DNA from 3 places in the Arthrobacter sp. UYCu512 genome. Region 3 is predicted to be linked to each of the others. Evidence: predicted binding sites of a transcription regulator. Region 3 holds the regulator's gene; each other region holds the start of a gene.
What was found. The regulator HrcA, encoded in region 3, represses chaperone genes, less so after heat shock. The targets are predictions, from matches to a motif close to TTNGCACTCGNNNNNNNCGAGTGCNAA.

Region 1 (5,981 bases), on a different contig from region 3:
GGCTGATCGGTGCCGGACCACAGCCGCCTGCACCGGAGGCGGCAGCCGAGGTGGCGGTGGCCCTCGATGCGCCCTGGCCGCTGGCCGACGTCACGGCCCGCAGCAGAATCGCGGTCTACGGACGCAGCCAGGGCGCGTTCGACGCGCTGGCCTCGGTTCTTGCCGGGACTGCCACGGCCCCCGGCAAACTTCCGGTCGACGTTGGGTCCCAGCCCGCGGGCACCGGCTGTGACTGATGCCGGCCCCGGCCGGGACCGGCCTGTCGTTTAATGGAAGGGTGCCCATCCTGAATAAAGACATGACCTTGTGCATCTCCCTCTCGGCCCGGCCGAGCAACAACGGGACGCGCTTCCACAACCACCTGTATGACCAGCTTGGCCTGAACTGGATCTACAAGGCCTTCGCCCCCACCGACCTCGCCCAGGCCATCGCCGGCGTGCGTGGCCTGGGAATCCGCGGCTGTGCCGTGTCCATGCCGTACAAGGAAGACGTGACGGCGCTCGTGGATGTGATGGACCCGTCGGCGAAAGCCATCGATTCGGTCAATACCATCGTCAACGACGGCGGCACCCTGACCGCCTACAACACCGACTACACGGCGATCGAGCAGTTGCTGCAGCGCAACGCAGTACCCGCCTCCTACGCGGTGTGGTTGTTGGGTGCCGGCGGCATGGCGAAGGCCACCGCCGCCGCCCTGCGTGATGCCGGGTTCCGCGACGTCACAGTGATCGCGCGCAGTGAGGAGGCGGGGCGGGCGCTCGCAGGGCTTTATGGCTTCGCCTGGCGCGCCGACGTCGATCCCGCCGGCGCGGGGGCGGCGGACATGATCATCAACGTCACCCCGATTGGTATGGCCGGAGGGCCGGACGCCGGGGCGCTATCCTTCCCGCAGGAGGTTTTGGACGCCGCGACGGTGGTCTTCGACGTCGTCGCGCTGCCCGCCGAGACCCCGCTGATCAAGGCCGGCCGTGCAGCCTGTAAGACGGTCATCACCGGTGCGCAGGTGGCGACAATCCAGGCGCTGGAGCAGTTTGTGCTCTACACCGGGATCCGGCCCACTGACGAGCAGGTCCACGCAGCCGAGGCTTTTATGCGGGATCAGTAGGCGCTCGGAATCCGGCGGTGAGTCACTGGACCGGCTCGACCGAAATGGCCACCCGCTCCTCGCCGATCCTGGTGAGGACCAGGGTGGCCGCCTTCTTTCCCTTGTTCTTGGCACTGCCTGATTTACCCCCGGGGAGCAGTTGTTTGCGCAGCTCCTCCGGAGTGACAGCGGTGCCGCGCTTTTTGATGTCCAGCACTCCGATGCCCTGGTCCCTGACCCAGGCCTTGAGCGCCTTGACGTTGTAGGGCATCACGTCCAGGACTTTGAACGCCCGGGCAAAAGGGGTGTCCAGAAGTTCGGGCGCGCAGATGTAAGCGATGTGCTCGTCCACGAGGTGGCCGCCCAGCTGGAGTGCGACGTCGGCCACCAGACCGGCTCGGATGACGGCGCCGTCGGGTTCGTAAAGGTAGCCCTCAACCGGGCCGATCGGGGCGACCGGTCCGCCGTTGAAATCCTCGGCGCTGCTGAGCTCCGCGGCCCCAGCAGGCCCGAGCAGGAGGGCTGCCCGCCGGATCCCCGGGCGCCGGAGCGCATTGAACCACAGTGCGACTTCGGTGACGTCCCCGCCGACCGAGACCCACTGGGCCTCGCAATTGCCGGGTACCGAGTCGTGCGGCATGCCCGGGCCCATCTTCACACCCACCGCCATGCCGGCGCCGGCCAGGGACTCAACAAAGGACAGCGGCGGGGAGAAGTCCTCCGGGTCCCAGAGGCGCTTTGTGCCCGAGGTGGAGGTGGTCCGGCGTGCTGGGTCCAGCCAGACGCCGTCTATTCCCTCGAGGGAAACCGACGTCGCGTCGGAGTGCAGCACTGTGGCGTTCCGGAACGGGATCAGGTTCATCGTGGCGCAGGCCGCCGTCGTCTCGTCCCGCTCCACTGCCGTGACCGTGATGTCCAGCGATGCAAGCGCCATGGAATCGGCGCCGAGGCCGCAGCCGAGATCTGCTGCATGCCGAACGCCTGCCGCCGCGAAGCGCTGCGCGTGCCGCGCCGCCACGGTCAGCCGGGTGGCCTGTTCCAAACCGGCTTGGGTGAAAATCATCTGCCGGGCGAACTCGCCGAACTTGGCTTCGGCCTTGGTCCGCAGCCGGGACTGGGTGAGCACGGCAGAGACGAGTTCGGGGGAGTGGCCGGCCTTCCGCAGGGTTGCGTTGAGGCGGAACGCCTCGTCCTCGCGGTACGCGCCCAGTGACGCCAGCAGCTCCCAGCCTGCGGGGTTGAGGAGCGGGGCGATCTGGTCCTGCGGTGCGTCAGCCATGGGATCAAGCCTAGTTCAGGCAGTCGAGGCGCCGTGCGCCCGATAGGCTAGACGGCATGGAAGACAGCGGCACGGCAAACACCGGCTCGGACGCAGATGACCCCAATGACCGGACCGCCGGCCGGGATGCCGACGGCGGCCGGGCCACCCGCCGGGGATTGGCCCGTTACGCCCGGCCGGCGCTGATCGCCGGCATTGTGCTCGCGGTGGTTTGCGCGGCGCTGCTGGTGATTATCTTTTTCCTTGATTCCTTCAACGCCACGGTTTATTCCGTCGGCGGCAAAGACGTTGCGGACGCCACCGACGAGGCGAGGGACATCCGGGACACTTATGCCGCGGCCCGAACCGGCGGCATCGTCGTCCTGGCCGCCGGCGTCGTCCTTGCCGCCGCCGGCGCCCTGGTGCTGTACCGGCACCGGGGGGAGGCCGGTGCCAGCGACGCGGACAACGGCGAAGACGTGAACTTCGAGGACCTCGGCTGAGGGCAGCCGGCAGTCGTGCGGCGTTAACGGGTGACGAAATTCTGGCACTCACCTTGACCGAGTGCTAACTACTTACATAGAGTCGTCATTAGCACTCTCCCTAGGAGGGTGCTAATACTCAAGCTGGACCTGCCAGGTACGCTGCCGGCACCGCGACGACGGTTTGTGCGCCTTGGCACCACAGCTTTAAAGTCCACGAATTTGCTGACGAAAAGGAGAGGTCCTTGTCGGTCTCTATTAAGCCTCTTGAGGATCGTATTGTTGTCCGCCCGCTCGAAGCCGAGCAGACCACGGCCTCCGGCCTGGTTATCCCGGACTCCGCGCAGGAAAAGCCGCAGGAAGGCGAAGTTGTTGCAGTTGGCCCCGGCCGCTTTGACGACAACGGCAACCGCGTTCCGATCGACGTCACCGTCGGCGACGTTGTTATCTACTCCAAGTACGGCGGAACCGAAGTCAAGACCGGCGGTACCGAGTACCTCGTACTGTCCGCCCGCGACGTCCTGGCGATCGTCGTAAAGTAACTCTTATGGACCCCGCGCCGCCGATCCGTCTGATTCATCTCTGACAGGTCAGTTGCGCGGGGTTCTGTCTTGAAAGGACAAAAACCATGGCAAAGCAGCTTGCGTTTAACGACGCTGCCCGCCGGTCGCTTGAAGCCGGCATCGATAAGCTCGCCAACACGGTCAAGGTGACGCTTGGCCCGCGTGGCCGCAACGTTGTGCTGGACAAGAAGTGGGGCGCCCCCACGATCACCAACGATGGTGTCACCATCGCCCGTGAAGTCGAACTGGACGACCCCTACGAGAACCTTGGCGCGCAGCTTGCCAAGGAGGTCGCCACCAAGACCAACGACGTGGCCGGCGACGGCACCACCACCGCCACTGTGTTGGCACAGGCGCTTGTTAAGGAAGGCCTCCGCAACGTTGCGGCAGGCGCCGCACCGGGCGAGATCAAGCGCGGCATCGAGGTTTCCGTCGAAGCCGTCGCTGCCCGCCTGCTCGAAAACGCACGTCCGGTCGAAGGCACCCAGGTCGCCAACGTCGCCTCCATCTCCGCACAGAGCGACGAGGTCGGCGAGCTCCTGGCCGAGGCATTCGGTAAGGTCGGCAAGGATGGTGTGATCACCATTGAGGAATCCTCCACCACGCAGACCGAACTGGTCCTCACCGAGGGCATGCAGTTCGACAAGGGCTACCTGTCCCCGTACTTCGTCACCGACGCAGAACGCCAGGAAGCAGTCCTCGAAGATGCGCTGATCCTCATCAACCAGGGCAAGATTTCATCCGTCCAGGACTTCCTGCCGCTGCTGGAAAAGGCGCTGCAGAGCTCCAAGCCGCTCTTTATCATCGCCGAGGACGTCGACGGCGAGGCTCTCTCCACGCTGATCGTCAACCGCATCCGCGGCACCCTGAACGTCGTTGCCGTCAAGGCTCCGGGCTTCGGTGACCGCCGCAAGGCCATGCTGCAGGACATCGCCACCCTTACGGGTGCGCAGGTTGTTTCGCCGGAACTGGGCCTCAGCCTGGATACGGTCGGCCTGGAGGTGCTCGGTACTGCCCGGCGTATCACCGTCACCAAGGACAACACCACCATCGTTGACGGCGCCGGTTCGGCCGAGGACGTCGCAGCCCGGGTTTCCCAGCTGCGCGCCGAGCTGACCCGCACCGATTCCGACTGGGACAAGGAAAAGCTCCAGGAGCGCCTGGCTAAGCTGGCCGGCGGCATCGGCGTGATCAAGGTTGGCGCGGCTACCGAAGTCGAGCTGAAGGAAAAGAAGCACCGCATCGAGGACGCCGTGTCCTCGACCCGCGCTGCCCTGGAAGAAGGCATTGTGGCCGGCGGTGGCGCTGCCCTCATCCACGCCCTCAAGGCCCTCGACGAGGACCCTGCCGTCAAGGCCCTCGAAGGTGACGCGGCCGCCGCTGTCGGCATCGTCCGCCGGGCACTGACCCAGCCGCTGCGCTGGATCGCCCAGAACGCCGGCTTCGACGGCTACGTGGTGGTCGCCAAGGTGGCCGAATCAGCCAACAACCAGGGCTTCAACGCCAAGACCGGCGAATATGAAGACCTCATCGCGGCCGGCGTTATCGACCCGGTCAAGGTGACGCGTGCGGCCCTGCGCAACGCGGCTTCCATCGCGGCGCTGGTGCTCACCACGGAAACCCTCGTGGTCGAGAAGCCTGCCGACGAGGACGAGCACGCGGGCCACCAGCACTAAGGTCCGGCGGCGGCGCCCCGGACGGTGCCGCAGTTTCCCTCGGAGCAGCCAGCCAAGGGAGCAGCCAGCCAAAGACCAGTAAACAAAGGACCGGACCAGCACCCGCTGGTCCGGTCTTTTGTGTGTTTTAGGCAGTCATCAGCGTCTGGACCCCGTGGCGGTCCGTCGTGGCCGCAGGCTCGCACCCCGCAGCCGGTGTCTGGTGACGAGCCGGTAAAAGATCAGCACGGCAACCGCGGCCGCGACGATGCCCACGAGGTTCAGCCCCAGCTGCACCGCCGAGCCGGCAGCCTTTTGGTATTCGCCCAGGACCAGGGCCACCGCCACGAAGCCCGCGGCCGGGACCGTTGTGACCGAGATGAACACCCCGACCAGCGCTGCGGACCGCCGGCTGATCACGGAGAGCATCCCAGCGGTCCCGGCCAGGACGGCAACGATGAGCGAATAGGGGCCCGGGTGGTAAATGAAGTCGACGGCAGAACCGCGGTCCAGCACGTCGGGCGGAAAGAGGCCCAGCGGTACTGACAGCCACGCCGTGAGCGCGGCCGCCAGCATGGCCGCGGGGAACCCGACGCCAAGCGCCAGTGCCGCACTGCGGCCCAGCTGCCATTGGCCGCGGACAAGTGCCACGGCCAGGGCCGCCAGGGGGCCGAACTCCGGTCCCACCGCCATGGCCCCGACAATGGCGATAGTGGAATCCGTGACGATCCCGATGGCCGCCAGCTGGGTCGCGAGGATCAGGAACGCCAGGTAGCTCCACGTAAGCCGCGAGTCTTCGCCCGTCTGTCGGGATACCTCGTCCCAGATCACGGTGTCCGCGCCTTCGCCGGGGGCGTCGGCGGTGGCCTTGTCCGCACGGTCGGAGAGCACCAACTCCGGCATGGCCACCGAGATCGAACCTTGCTCCTGGACATTCAG
Region 2 (5,981 bases), on a different contig from region 3:
CAGGGGCAGGCGGGCCAACTCACTAAAACCCGCGGCCTGGCCCGCTGTGGGCTCCAGCTCGAAAAGGGCATCGGAGGAAGGGAAGTCGGAGTCATGCACAGAGCCCATTCTTGCAGGCCGGCAAATGACAAGGGTGTTATTCGCCCGTAGCATGGGGGGATACTTTTCATCGGATCCAGCCAGGGAGCGTGTCGTGGCCGAACAAGCACAAGAGCACCTTTCGAGGGCAGAATCTCCTGTCGCCGGGATCAACCCGGAGTCGCCGCTGAGCAGCCGGGACCAGCAAATGCTGGCGTTGGAACGGCAGTGGTGGAAATACGCCGGCGCCAAAGAACAAGCCATCCGCGAACTCTTCGATCTGTCCGCCACCCACTATTATCAGATCCTCAACGCCCTTATCGACACCGAGGATGCACTGGCCCATGATCCGATGTTGGTGAAGAGACTGCGTAGACTACGTACGTCACGCCAACGTGCGCGCACTGCCCGCCGCTTGGGCTCAGACGCGTAAATCACTGCCGGATGCGCACATTGCTGCGCGCCAGCAAGCGCGGCCGGATCGTCAGAAATCAGCAAGGACATCGTTCTACCATGACCAAATACGCTCGGGATGAATTCGATCGGGTCCCGGAGACCTCCGCACGCCAAGGTGTCCACCGGACGGTCGCCGAATCACGCCACCGCCGCCGCCTGGGCCCGATCCTGGGCGCCGGCGCCGCGGCCTTGGCCATTGGCCTCGTCGCGTTCATTTTTCTGCCGAAGACCGGCTTCTCCTCCGCTGCCGACAGCACGCAGGCAGCAGTCGGGCAGAGCGGCAGCAGCGCCGCTGCATCTGCCGTCCCTGCCGCCACTGCTGCCTCCAGCGAAGCCCCTTCCAGCCCGCCGGCCAGCGAGTCGCCGGCTGCGACTCCCGCAGCCACCACCCCGGCCGCAGCCATCGACAAAACCCAGCCCGTGGCCATCTTCAACGGCACCGCCACGGCAGGGCTGGCGAACCGGGTGGGCGGAACCGTTTCCACCGCCGGCTGGACTGTCGGCGCGCTCGGAAACTGGGGCGGATTGCCGCAGCAGCGCTCGGTGGTCTTCTACAACGGGGTCGGGCAGAAGGACAATGCCGAGGCCCTTGGCCAACTCCTGGGCATCCCGAGCGTGGTGGATTCCGCCGAATTCCAGCTGCCACTCGTTGTTGTCCTGGCGCCCGGATTCGCGTAACCCGGTCCGATTGCGCCTTAGATAGCTGTTCCGATTACGCCTAAATAACTATTGACCGGCAGCGACGCCTCCGGGCTGCGCGGCAGCATAAAGCTGCGGGTACAGTACTTGCGGACTTAGTTTTTAGCACTCCGCGGCCCGGCGGATGCTGGGGCGCCCGCTGGGCAACTGAAAGTGTGGACACCATGGCATTGGGAACCGTCAAGTGGTTTAACGCCGAAAAGGGCTACGGCTTTATCACCGTAGACAGCTCCGGCGCAGACGTCTTTGTGCACTGGTCTGCCGTTGCGGGGGACGGCCAACGTTCCCTGGCGGAGGGCCAGCGTGTGGAGCTCGAAGTCGGCGAGGGCGAGAAGGGCCCGCAGGCCGAAAGCGTCAGGCCCGCCCCGTGACGGACACCGCACCGCAGGCGTCCAGCGGCCCAGGCCACGACGTGTCCGCTCGACGGGCCGACGCCGGCACTGTCGCCCGCCGGCTGGCCACGCTGCGGCTGGGACGAGCGGCCGTGGTGGCTGCTGTGGCCGCGTTGACCACCACCGCCTGCCTGGGCCCGGCCGGGGGCGCCCGCGTTGAACCGGCAGAAGCGAGCGGTGACGGCACCCTGCGCATCGGGTTGATCCTGGACAATACCGGGGCGCAGAATTTCCTTAACGCCCCCCAACAGGCGGCGGCGCAACTGGCCGTCAGGGAGATCAATGCCGCCGGCGGGCACAAGGGCAAACCGGTGGAACTGCTGCCGGCAACAATCAGTGGTGACACGGCAGCGCAGGCCAAGGCGCTGGTGGCCGCCAAAGCCGACGTAGTTATCGGTCCAACGGATTCCAGCAGGGCGCCGGCCGCCATCGATGTCCTGTCCGCTGCCAGGATTGCCGTGATTTCACCAGCAAATTCCGCCAGCGGCCTCAGCAGTTATCCAAGTAAGGGCTTCTATTTCCGGACTTCGGCGGCCGACATCGCACAGGCACCCGTCCTCGTTAAGCTCGCCAAGGACGGTGGCGCCGCAACCATCGGCGTGGTGTACGAAGAAGGCAGCTACGGAAAGGACGTAGCCAACGCCGTGGCAGCCGCGGCCAAGGCGTCCGGCCTCGGGACCGCCGCCGTCGTCGGGTTCGCCCCGGGACAGGCGCAGCAGGCGGCGGCTGCCGTCAAGGCCGCGGATCCAGATGCCGTCGTGCTGATTTCGCGCGCAGCCGCCCAAGGCGCCATCGCCGAGCTGAACAACGCCGGAGTTGCCGGAAAGAAGCTCATCCTCGCCGACGGGGCTGTCAACCAGTACGGTCCAGGACTCGGCTCCAGCGCCCTCGACGGTGCCCGCGGGATCCTGCCGGGAACTTTCGCCTCCGCAAAATTCCAGGGCGAGCTGGTCTCCGTGGATCCCGGGCTGAAGGACATGGCGTTTGCCGCGGAGGCTTACGACGCCGTGAACCTCGCCGCCATCGCCGCCGCAGCGGCGCAGGATGACGCCGGCACCTCCATCGCGGCCGGTCTCGTGGCGGTCTCAGGCGGCAGCGCCGGCACGTCCGGCGGCACCGGGCCTTCGGGCGCGGCCGACGTGTGCAAGAGCTACCAGGAATGCCTTGACACGCTGCGGGCCGGCAAGCGTCCCGACTACGACGGCCAATCCGGGCGGATCACTTTCGATGCCCACGGTGACGTCAGCTCCGCAAACTACGTTCTCTACACCTACGGACCGGACAACACGGCAACCATGAGCGGCAGCGAAACGGCGGGCAGCAGCGGGAAGTGATCGCCCGTAGCGTATTGCGTCGTTGCGGAACGGTGCCAGTTGGCCGACAGCAGCTTTTCGGCGAGCCTACTGCTTGCACTCTCCCCGGGGGAGTGCTAATTATTGAGTTAGCACTCCTGCGCATTGACTGCTAAAACGACGCCCGGTTCGCCCGGCTGCGGAGTTGAGGCAGCCGGGCCGGGAGCGAGAGAAATACCTGGTTGGGGTGAGATCCCTGGCCTGGCGGCATACAGAGGCCGCCGGGCAAGGATCGTCCGTCGCGGGCACCGCAGCATAGGTTCATTCTTAACGACTGTCCCGAAAGGACTACTGCCGTTATGGCCAAGATCATTGCATTTGATGAAGAGGCACGCCGCGGCCTTGAGCGGGGCCTGAACATCCTCGCCGACGCCGTCAAGGTCACCCTCGGCCCGCGTGGACGCAACGTCGTCCTCGAAAAGAAGTGGGGCGCCCCCACGATCACCAACGATGGTGTTTCCATCGCCAAGGAGATCGAGCTGGACGATCCTTACGAAAAGATCGGCGCCGAGCTGGTCAAGGAAGTTGCCAAGAAGACGGATGACGTCGCTGGCGACGGAACCACCACCGCTACCGTGCTGGCTCAGGCCCTGGTCAAGGAAGGCCTGCGCAACGTCGCGGCCGGAGCTGATCCCCTGTCCCTCAAGCGCGGCATCGAAAAGGCTGTTGAAGCCGTCACCCGCGAGCTCCTGGCCTCCGCCAAGGAAATCGAAACCAAGGAAGAGATTGCCGCCACCGCGTCCATCTCTGCCGGTGACAACGAGATTGGCGCCCTGATTGCCGAGGCCCTGGATAAGGTCGGCAAGGAAGGTGTCATCACCGTCGAGGAGTCGAACACCTTCGGCCTGGAGCTGGAGCTCACCGAAGGCATGCGCTTTGATAAGGGCTACATCTCCGCTTACTTCGTCACCGACGCTGAGCGCCAGGAAACGGTCCTCGAGGATCCCTACATCCTGATCGTCAACTCCAAGATCTCCAACGTCAAGGAACTGGTTGCTGTCCTCGAAAAGGTCATGCAGTCCTCCAAGCCGCTGCTGATCATTGCCGAAGACATCGAGGGCGAGGCCCTGGCCACCCTGATCGTCAACAAGATCCGTGGCACCTTCAAGTCCGTTGCCGTCAAGGCTCCGGGCTTCGGTGACCGCCGCAAGGCGCAGCTTGCCGATATCGCCATCCTCACCGGCGGCCAGGTCATCTCCGAGGAAGTCGGCCTCAAGCTTGAGACCGCCGGACTCGAACTCCTGGGCCGCGCCCGCAAGGTCACTGTGACCAAGGACGAGACCACCATCGTCGAGGGGGCAGGCGACGCCGACCAGATCGCCGGCCGCGTCTCCCAGATCCGTTCCGAGATCGAGAACTCCGATTCGGACTACGACCGCGAGAAGCTGCAGGAGCGGCTGGCCAAGCTGGCCGGCGGCGTTGCAGTCATCAAGGCCGGTGCCGCAACCGAGGTCGAGCTCAAGGAACGCAAGCACCGCATCGAAGACGCTGTCCGCAACGCGAAGGCTGCTGTTGAAGAGGGCATCGTCGCCGGCGGTGGTGTTGCCCTGATCCAGGCCGGCCTCAAGGCTTTCGCCAACCTGAACCTCACGGGTGACGAAGCAACCGGCGCGAACATCGTCCGCGTTGCCATCGACGCTCCGCTGAAGCAGATCGCCTTCAACGCCGGCCTCGAGCCCGGCGTTGTGGTCGACAAGGTCCGCGGCCTGCCCGCAGGCCACGGCCTGAACGCTGCAACCGGCGAATACGTCGACCTGCTGGCTGCCGGCATCAACGACCCGGTCAAGGTCACCCGCTCTGCACTGCAGAACGCGGCATCCATTGCCGGCCTGTTCCTCACCACCGAGGCCGTTGTGGCCGACAAGCCGGAGAAGAACGCTCCGGCCATGGGTGGCGGCGACGACATGGGCGGCATGGGCGGCATGGGCGGTTTCTAACCAACCGACTGCCGGGGCCGGAACCTCGGCCCTGAAATGTGCGTAGCACGACGGCGGTCCCTCCTTCGGGCGGGGCCGCCGTCGGCGTAAGTGCCCAACCACCCCTGCGGGGGCGCCGACGCCGGTGCGGGTCTGGCAGGATGGTGCAGTGACAATTACAGCAGCAGCCGACGGTTCGGCTTTAGGAAATCCCGGCCCGGCCGGGTGGGCCTGGTACGTGGACGATGACTGCTGGCGGGCCGGGGGATGGCCGCACGGCACCAACAACATGGGCGAGCTTATGGCAGTGCTGGACCTGGTGCGCTCGACCGCGCATCTGTCCGGCGAGGATCTGCACATCCTCTGCGACAGCCAGTACGTCATCAATTCCGTCACCAAGTGGATGCCAGGATGGAAGCGCAAGGGCTGGCGCAAAGCCGACGGCAAGGCGGTGATGAATGTGGAGTTGCTCAAGGAAATTGACCAGGCCCTGGTGGGCCGCAAGTACACCTTCGAATGGGTGCGCGGCCACGCCGGGCATGATCTTAACGAGGCGGCGGATGACCGGGCCCGGGCCGCTGCGACGGCCTACCAGCAGGGTGTTGCAGTCCGTCAGGGTCCCGGGTTCGGTTCCGAGAACACCGCAGCCGCAGCGCCGCCCACAACCGGGCGGACGGTGCCCCAATCGGCGGCGGCCCGCCAGCAGCGGATTCTCGCTGAGGCGTCCGTTTTTGACGAACCGGACCTCTTCAGCGAGCTCGACGGGGACGCAATGCCCGCACCCGGCATTGACGCGAGCCCGGAAGCGATCGTCGAGGCACTCGAACGCGAGTTGCTGCGCCCGGACACACGCGCCGACGTCGGACGCACGGGAGTGCTGCTGCACCCGGACTACACGGAGATTGGCAGCTCGGGCCGGATCTGGACGCGGGACGCCGTGATGATGTCCCTCCAAGAGCGCCCCGATGGCGCCGTCGAGATGGAGGTACTGGGAGCAGACCGGGTGGGAGAGCACACAGTCCTGTTGACGTACCGCAGCCACACCCGGGCCGCAGCAGCCCTGCGCAGCTCCCTGTGGGTCCAGGACG
Region 3 (5,981 bases):
CCCGCATCATTGCCCGGGAAAGCATCCGCGCGATCCGCAAGGACGTGCTCGCCAAGTGCTACGGCGGTGACATCACCCGAAAGCGCAAACTGCTGGAAAAGCAGAAGGAAGGCAAAAAACGCATGAAGATGGTGGGCCGTGTGGAGGTCCCGCAGGAAGCCTTTATCGCCGCCCTCACCACGGATGAGTCCAAGGATAAGGCCAAGAAGTAACGGTGCCAGCAACGACTGTTCCACGGCAGACGGGCCCGGCCCGTGCCTAGCGTCCTTCCGCTGGGCGATCCGGCGCCACCGGACGGGCTGCTGCCCGGCCAGGCACTGGAGGGTGCCGCTTCCCGGGATTTTGGGCTGTACGTGCATATCCCGTTCTGCGCCGTGCGCTGCGGTTACTGCGACTTCAACACCTATACCGCCACGGAGCTCGGTGGCGGCGCCTCGCAGGACGCCTACGCCGGCACGGCGGTGGCAGAAGTTTCCTTTGCGGCGGCGGTCCTGGCGGCCAGCGGCCTGCCGCCCCGCCCGCTGAGCACTGTCTTCTTCGGCGGCGGAACGCCGACACTGCTCCCCGCCGGGGACCTGGCCCGAATCCTTGCCGCCGCCATCGGGGCGTGGGGCCTGGCGCCCGGGGCCGAGGTCACCACTGAGGCGAACCCGGACTCGGTCACCCCCGAATCCCTTCAGCTGCTGGCCAACGCCGGATTCACCCGGGTGTCGTTCGGCATGCAGTCTGCGGTGCCGCATGTCCTTAAGGTACTGGACCGCACCCACACTCCCAGCCGGGTTCCCCGGGCCGTTCAATGGGCGCGGGAGGCCGGGCTCGCCGTCAGCCTGGACCTGATCTACGGAACGCCGGGGGAGTCGCTGGCCGACTGGCGCTTCTCGCTGGAGACCGCGTTGTCCTATCAGCCTGACCACATCAGCGCCTACGCACTGATCATCGAGGATGGCACGAAGCTTGCCGCGCAAATCCGCCGTGGCGAGGTAGCGGGAATTGACGACGACGACCATGCGGCAAAGTACGAACTGGCCGACGAACTCATCTCCGCCGCTGGACTGTCCTGGTACGAGGTCAGCAACTGGTCCCGCAGCCCGGAACAGGCCTGCCGGCATAATCTCGCCTATTGGCGGGGCGATGACTGGTGGGGAGTCGGCCCGGGCGCTCACTCGCACGTGGGCGGTGTGCGCTGGTGGAACGTGAAGCACCCCACTGCCTACGCCAATCGGATGGGTTCCGGGCTTTCCCCGGCAGCCGGCCGGGAGACCCTTGATTCTGCGACCCGCAACGTCGAGCGCGTGATGCTCGAAGCGCGGCTGAACTCAGGGCTGGACATTGCCAGTCTGGGCGGACTGGGGGATACCGGGCGGCATGCTGTCGCGGGACTCATCGCCGATGGCCTGGTGGAGCCCGTCGCGGCCTTCCACGGCAGCCTCATCCTCACGCTCAAAGGCCGCCTGCTGGCGGACGCAGTGGTCCGCAGGATCCTGCCGGACTAACCCTGCGTGCCCGGGGCCCTATTTGATAAAGCGGAAGTTGAACTCGTAGCGGTGCGGCTGGCCGCGGTTGACGTGGATTCCGGCTGCGACCGAAAAGCAGGTGACGGCGATCCAGATCAGAGTGGCAAGCACGGCGAAAATGTTGCCCACTACCGGGATAAAGACCAGGAGGTTGCACACGACGGCAGCAATTGTCGGGGGAAGCGTGAAATTGAGGGCTTCTTTGGACTCCTGCGCCGTGAACGGTCCGCGGTCCTTGAAGATCAGGTAGATCAGCAACGAGGGCACGCAACCGAGGATGCCGCCGAAATGAGCCAAGGTGGCCCATTGCCGGTCCTCGCCGGCCGTCAGCGGCAGCGCGTTGGCGGGAACGCCATGGTAAGGGGGCCGGCCATAGCCAGCCTTGTCGCCGTTATGCTCGCGTGCTTCATCTGCCACGGTGTTTTCCTTCGGATTGCGGTGGTGCCTTGGTGCCTGGAAATGCCGCTGCTGCGCCGGAAGCGCAACCGCCATACCAAGAATACGTGCTGGTGCGCGCAATCACGGATCGGCCCGCTGGCAGGAATGTCCGGCGGCGGCGTTCAGGGGACGGTCAGGAAGTCGATGACCTCCTCGACCCGGCCCAGCAGGGAGGGTTCGAGGTCAGCGTAGTTGTGGACCGTGCCGAGGAGTTTCTGCCAGCCCAGGCCAATGTCTTCCTTGGTGCTGTGCGGCCAGCCGAACGCGGTCAGGATACCCGTCTTCCAGTCCACACCGCGGGGGATTACCGGCCACTTCTCGATCCCCAGGACCGCGGGCCGGATGGCCTGCCAGACATCGACGTAGGGGTGGCCAACGATCAGGACGTTTCCGGCCGCCCCGGGGGAGGCCATCACGGCCGCCGCGATCCTGGATTCCTTGGAATCGGGCACCAGGTGGTCCACCAGCACACCGAGGCGGCGTCCGGGGCCGGGCCGGAAGGCAGCCACCGCCCCGCTGAGGTCGTCAATGCCATGCAACGGCTCCACGACGATACCCTCGACCCGAAGATCGTCACCCCAGACCTTTTCGACGAGTTCGGCGTCGTGTTTGCCTTCCACCCAGATCCGGCTGGCTTTGGCAATCTGGGCGCGCTGGCCCGCCACGCGGACGGAACCCGAGGCGGTGCGGGCCCCGGCGGCCGCCGCGCTCCCGCGGGGCGCCGGCGGCATCAGCCGGATCGGCTGGCCTTCCAGCAGAAAACCGAAGCCGAGGCGAAAGGACCGGGACTTCCCCCGGCGGTCTTCCAGGGCGACGACGTGCATCCCGCCGGACTTCTCCACCCGGGTCACGGCGCCGACCCAGCCGGACTGCACATCTTCGAGCACCATTCCGCGCTCGACGGCGACTTCGGGTAGTTGGGTTTTGGCGGGCGCGGACAGGTCCTGGGGCCCCCAGTTCTGGTACGACATCGGTTACACACTGCTTTGCGCTCGGTGGGCTGTGCCCCAAAACACCTGCCCCGGGAAGAACGCCCGAAGCGAATTCAATGCTAACAACGCGGCGACTCATATTAGACTGGTTAGCACTTAGGCATGTCGAGTGCTAGCCACTGTGTGCCCGGCCACTGTGTGTCCGGCGCGTGCGGCGGGCGGTGGCATCGAATGCGGGACGGTCGACAGGAGGTGGAGCGTGAGCGAACCACGCAAACTCGAAGTGCTGCGCGCCATCGTGGAAGACTACGTCCATTCACGCGAACCCGTGGGATCCAAAGCCCTCGTGGAGCGGCACCACCTCGGCGTGTCCAGTGCCACGATCCGCAACGACATGGCGGCCCTGGAGGACGAGGGGCTCATTACGGCACCGCACACCAGTGCCGGGCGAATCCCGACGGACAAGGGCTACCGGCTTTTTGTGGACCAGATTTCGGCGGTCAAACGGCTTTCGCCGGCCGAACGCCGGGCCATCCAGGCCCTGCTGGAAGGCTCTGAGGACCTCGACGACGTCCTGGACCGGACCGTGCGGCTGCTCTCGCAGCTGACCAACCAGGTCGCCGTTGTGCAGTACCCCCATCTGAGCCGGGCCAAGGTGCGGCACGTCGAATTTGTCCTGCTGGCGCCCCGTAAAGTACTTGCGGTGCTCATCGCGGACACCGGGAAGGTGGAGCAACGCGTCATTGACGTGGGGCACGATCTTTCGGATGAGGCCTTGTCGGAGCTGCGCACGCGGTTCCTCGGCGGCATCTCAGGGACCCCGCTGAACCTCTTGCCGCAGTCGCTGCACTCGGTGATCGGCAACTGCCCGCCCGCGCGTCGCAGCGCCGCCCAGGCGCTGGCCCGCGGCATTGAGGCTCTGGCCGCCAGCAGCCGCGAGGACCGGATGGTCATGGCCGGAACCGCGAACCTGGCCCGGTCAAACGTGGACTTCCCGCTGAGCATCGGCCCCGTGCTGGAAGCCCTGGAGGAACAGGTGGTGATGCTTCGCCTGCTCGGCGACATGGCAGCTGACCCCCGGGGCGTGACGGTGAGCATCGGCAGGGAAAATCCTTACGACGGACTCGCCGAGGCCTCGGTGGTGGCCACCGGCTACGGCCCGGACGCGACGGCGAAAGTCGGAGTGCTGGGCCCCACCCGGATGGATTACCCGACGACCATGGCCGCCGTCCGGGCGGTCGCACGCTACCTTTCCCGGATTCTCGGTCCCTGACGGACCGCGTCCACCCGCAACCGACCGGCCCGCGGGGCCGGCATCAGACTTCGTGCCCCTTAACAGGCAGTACTACCAGGAAGAGATAACAACTTTGAGCAGCCACTACGACGTTCTTGGAGTCTCCCGCGAAGCCACGGGAGAAGAGATCAAGAAGGCTTACCGCAAGCTGGCGCGGACCCTCCACCCGGACGTGAACCCGGGGGACGACGCCTCTGAGCGGTTCAAGGCGGTCACGCACGCCTACGAGGTACTCTCCGATCCGCAGAAGCGCCGGATCTACGACACCACGGGCAACGAAAACGGCAACGCCAACGGCTCCGGCGGCGGCAGCTACTCCGGCCAGGGCTTCGCTTTCCAGGACATTTTCGAGACGTTCTTCGGTGCCGGCGGCCAGGCCGGACCGGCATCCAGGATCCGCCGCGGCCAGGACGCCCTGATCAGCGTCCGGATCGAGCTCCGCGACGCCGTTTTCGGCGTCAACAAGAAGCTCGAAGTCGACACGGCCGTCACCTGTCCCAGCTGTGAGGGTTCCTGCTGCCGCGAAGGCAGCCACCCGGAACGCTGCGACATCTGCGGCGGCAGCGGCCAGGTGCAGCGCGCTGTCCGTTCCATCCTCGGCCAGGTGATGACCACGGCACCCTGCGGTTCCTGCGAGGGCTTCGGTACGGTCATCAAGGATCCCTGCAACGAATGTGCCGGCCAGGGCCGGATTCGCAGCCGTCGGTCCCTGACCGTGAAGGTCCCCGCCGGCGTCGCCACCGGCACCCGCATCCAGCTCTCCGGCCAGGGCGAGGCCGGACCTGCCGGCGGTCCCGCCGGGGACCTCTACGTCGAGATCCGGGTCAAGGAGGACGCCACCTACATTCGCGACGGCGACGACCTGCACGCGAGCCTGAGCATCCCGATGACGGCGGCCGCACTCGGCACCGAACTGACCCTCGACACCTTCGACGGCCAGCAGGAGATTGACGTCAAGGCCGGCACCCAGTCCGGTGAAGTTATGACACTTAGGGGCCTCGGCGTAACCCACCTGCGCGGCTACGGCCGCGGGGACCTGAAGGTTCATCTTCAGGTCGACACCCCCGCCCGGCTCGACGCCGCCCAGGAGGATTTGCTTCGGCAGTTGGCCAAGTTGCGCGGCGAACAGTTCAGCGAAGGGAAGCTTGCCGCGAGCGGCGGGGTCTTCGCCAAGCTGCGGGACCGGTTCGGTAACCTGTAGGCGTGAGTAACCCGGTCTTTTTTACTGCCCCCGGTACCCTGGACGGGCTGGCCCCGGGATCGCTCTTTGTCCTTGACGGTCCGGAGGCGCGCCATGCGGTGACGGTTAAGCGCCTCGGCATCGGGGAGTCCGTTGACATCGCCGACGGCGCCGGAAAGCGGCTCACCGGCGCCGTGGCGGCTGTCGCAGCCGCCGAACTGACGGTGAAGTGCGCCGTCCTGGCCGATGAACCCCGGCCCGGGACCCGGCTGGTCCTGGTCCAGGCCCTCGCGAAAGGCGACCGGGATGAATTGGCCGCCGAGACCGCCACTGAGCTGGGGATCGACGCCGTGGTGCCCTGGCAGGCTGAACGCTCGATTGTCCGCTGGAAGGCGGACCGTGCGGCCAAGGCCCATGCCAAGTGGCAATCGGTGGTTACCGCCGCGGCCAAGCAGGCGCGCCGTGCTTGGATTCCCGAAGTCCGCCCCGCCGTCGACAGCGCCGCACTGCAGGGGGCCGTGGCGGCCGCCGACCTCGCCGTCATCTTGCATGAGGACGCCGTGCGTCCGCTGCGGCAGGTGCTGGAGGCCTGGGAAGGTACCGGGGCCACCGGGGCCACCGGT

Region 1: groES (co-chaperone GroES) is a predicted target of HrcA. The motif match lies at 2,887-2,913, and genes of this name have one in related genera.
Region 2: groL (chaperonin GroEL) is a predicted target of HrcA. The motif match lies at 3,067-3,093, and genes of this name have one in related genera.

The regions. Positions count from the first base shown of each region.
Region 1 is NZ_JBEPPA010000004.1:116,707-122,687, reverse strand. It holds gene ABIB49_RS05730 (glycoside hydrolase family 3 N-terminal domain-containing protein) at 1-236, shown strand, start outside; gene ABIB49_RS05725 (shikimate 5-dehydrogenase) at 278-1,105, shown strand; gene ABIB49_RS05720 (THUMP-like domain-containing protein) at 1,128-2,363, opposite strand; gene ABIB49_RS05715 (hypothetical protein) at 2,420-2,845, shown strand; gene groES (co-chaperone GroES) at 3,070-3,366, shown strand; gene groL (chaperonin GroEL) at 3,453-5,063, shown strand; gene ABIB49_RS05700 (DUF389 domain-containing protein) at 5,202-5,981, opposite strand, start outside.
Region 2 is NZ_JBEPPA010000006.1:183,488-189,468, reverse strand. It holds gene ABIB49_RS08380 (uracil-DNA glycosylase) at 1-108, opposite strand, end outside; gene ABIB49_RS08375 (DUF3263 domain-containing protein) at 194-511, shown strand; gene ABIB49_RS08370 (LytR C-terminal domain-containing protein) at 592-1,212, shown strand; gene ABIB49_RS08365 (cold-shock protein) at 1,398-1,604, shown strand; gene ABIB49_RS08360 (ABC transporter substrate-binding protein) at 1,601-2,959, shown strand; gene groL (chaperonin GroEL) at 3,277-4,914, shown strand; gene ABIB49_RS08350 (RNase H family protein) at 5,063-5,981, shown strand, end outside.
Region 3 is NZ_JBEPPA010000002.1:21,728-27,708, reverse strand. It holds gene lepA (translation elongation factor 4) at 1-212, shown strand, start outside; gene hemW (radical SAM family heme chaperone HemW) at 255-1,493, shown strand; gene ABIB49_RS02670 (DUF4870 domain-containing protein) at 1,512-1,931, opposite strand; gene ABIB49_RS02665 (DUF3097 family protein) at 2,075-2,923, opposite strand; gene hrcA (heat-inducible transcriptional repressor HrcA) at 3,144-4,157, shown strand; gene dnaJ (molecular chaperone DnaJ) at 4,252-5,379, shown strand; gene ABIB49_RS02650 (16S rRNA (uracil(1498)-N(3))-methyltransferase) at 5,382-5,981, shown strand, end outside.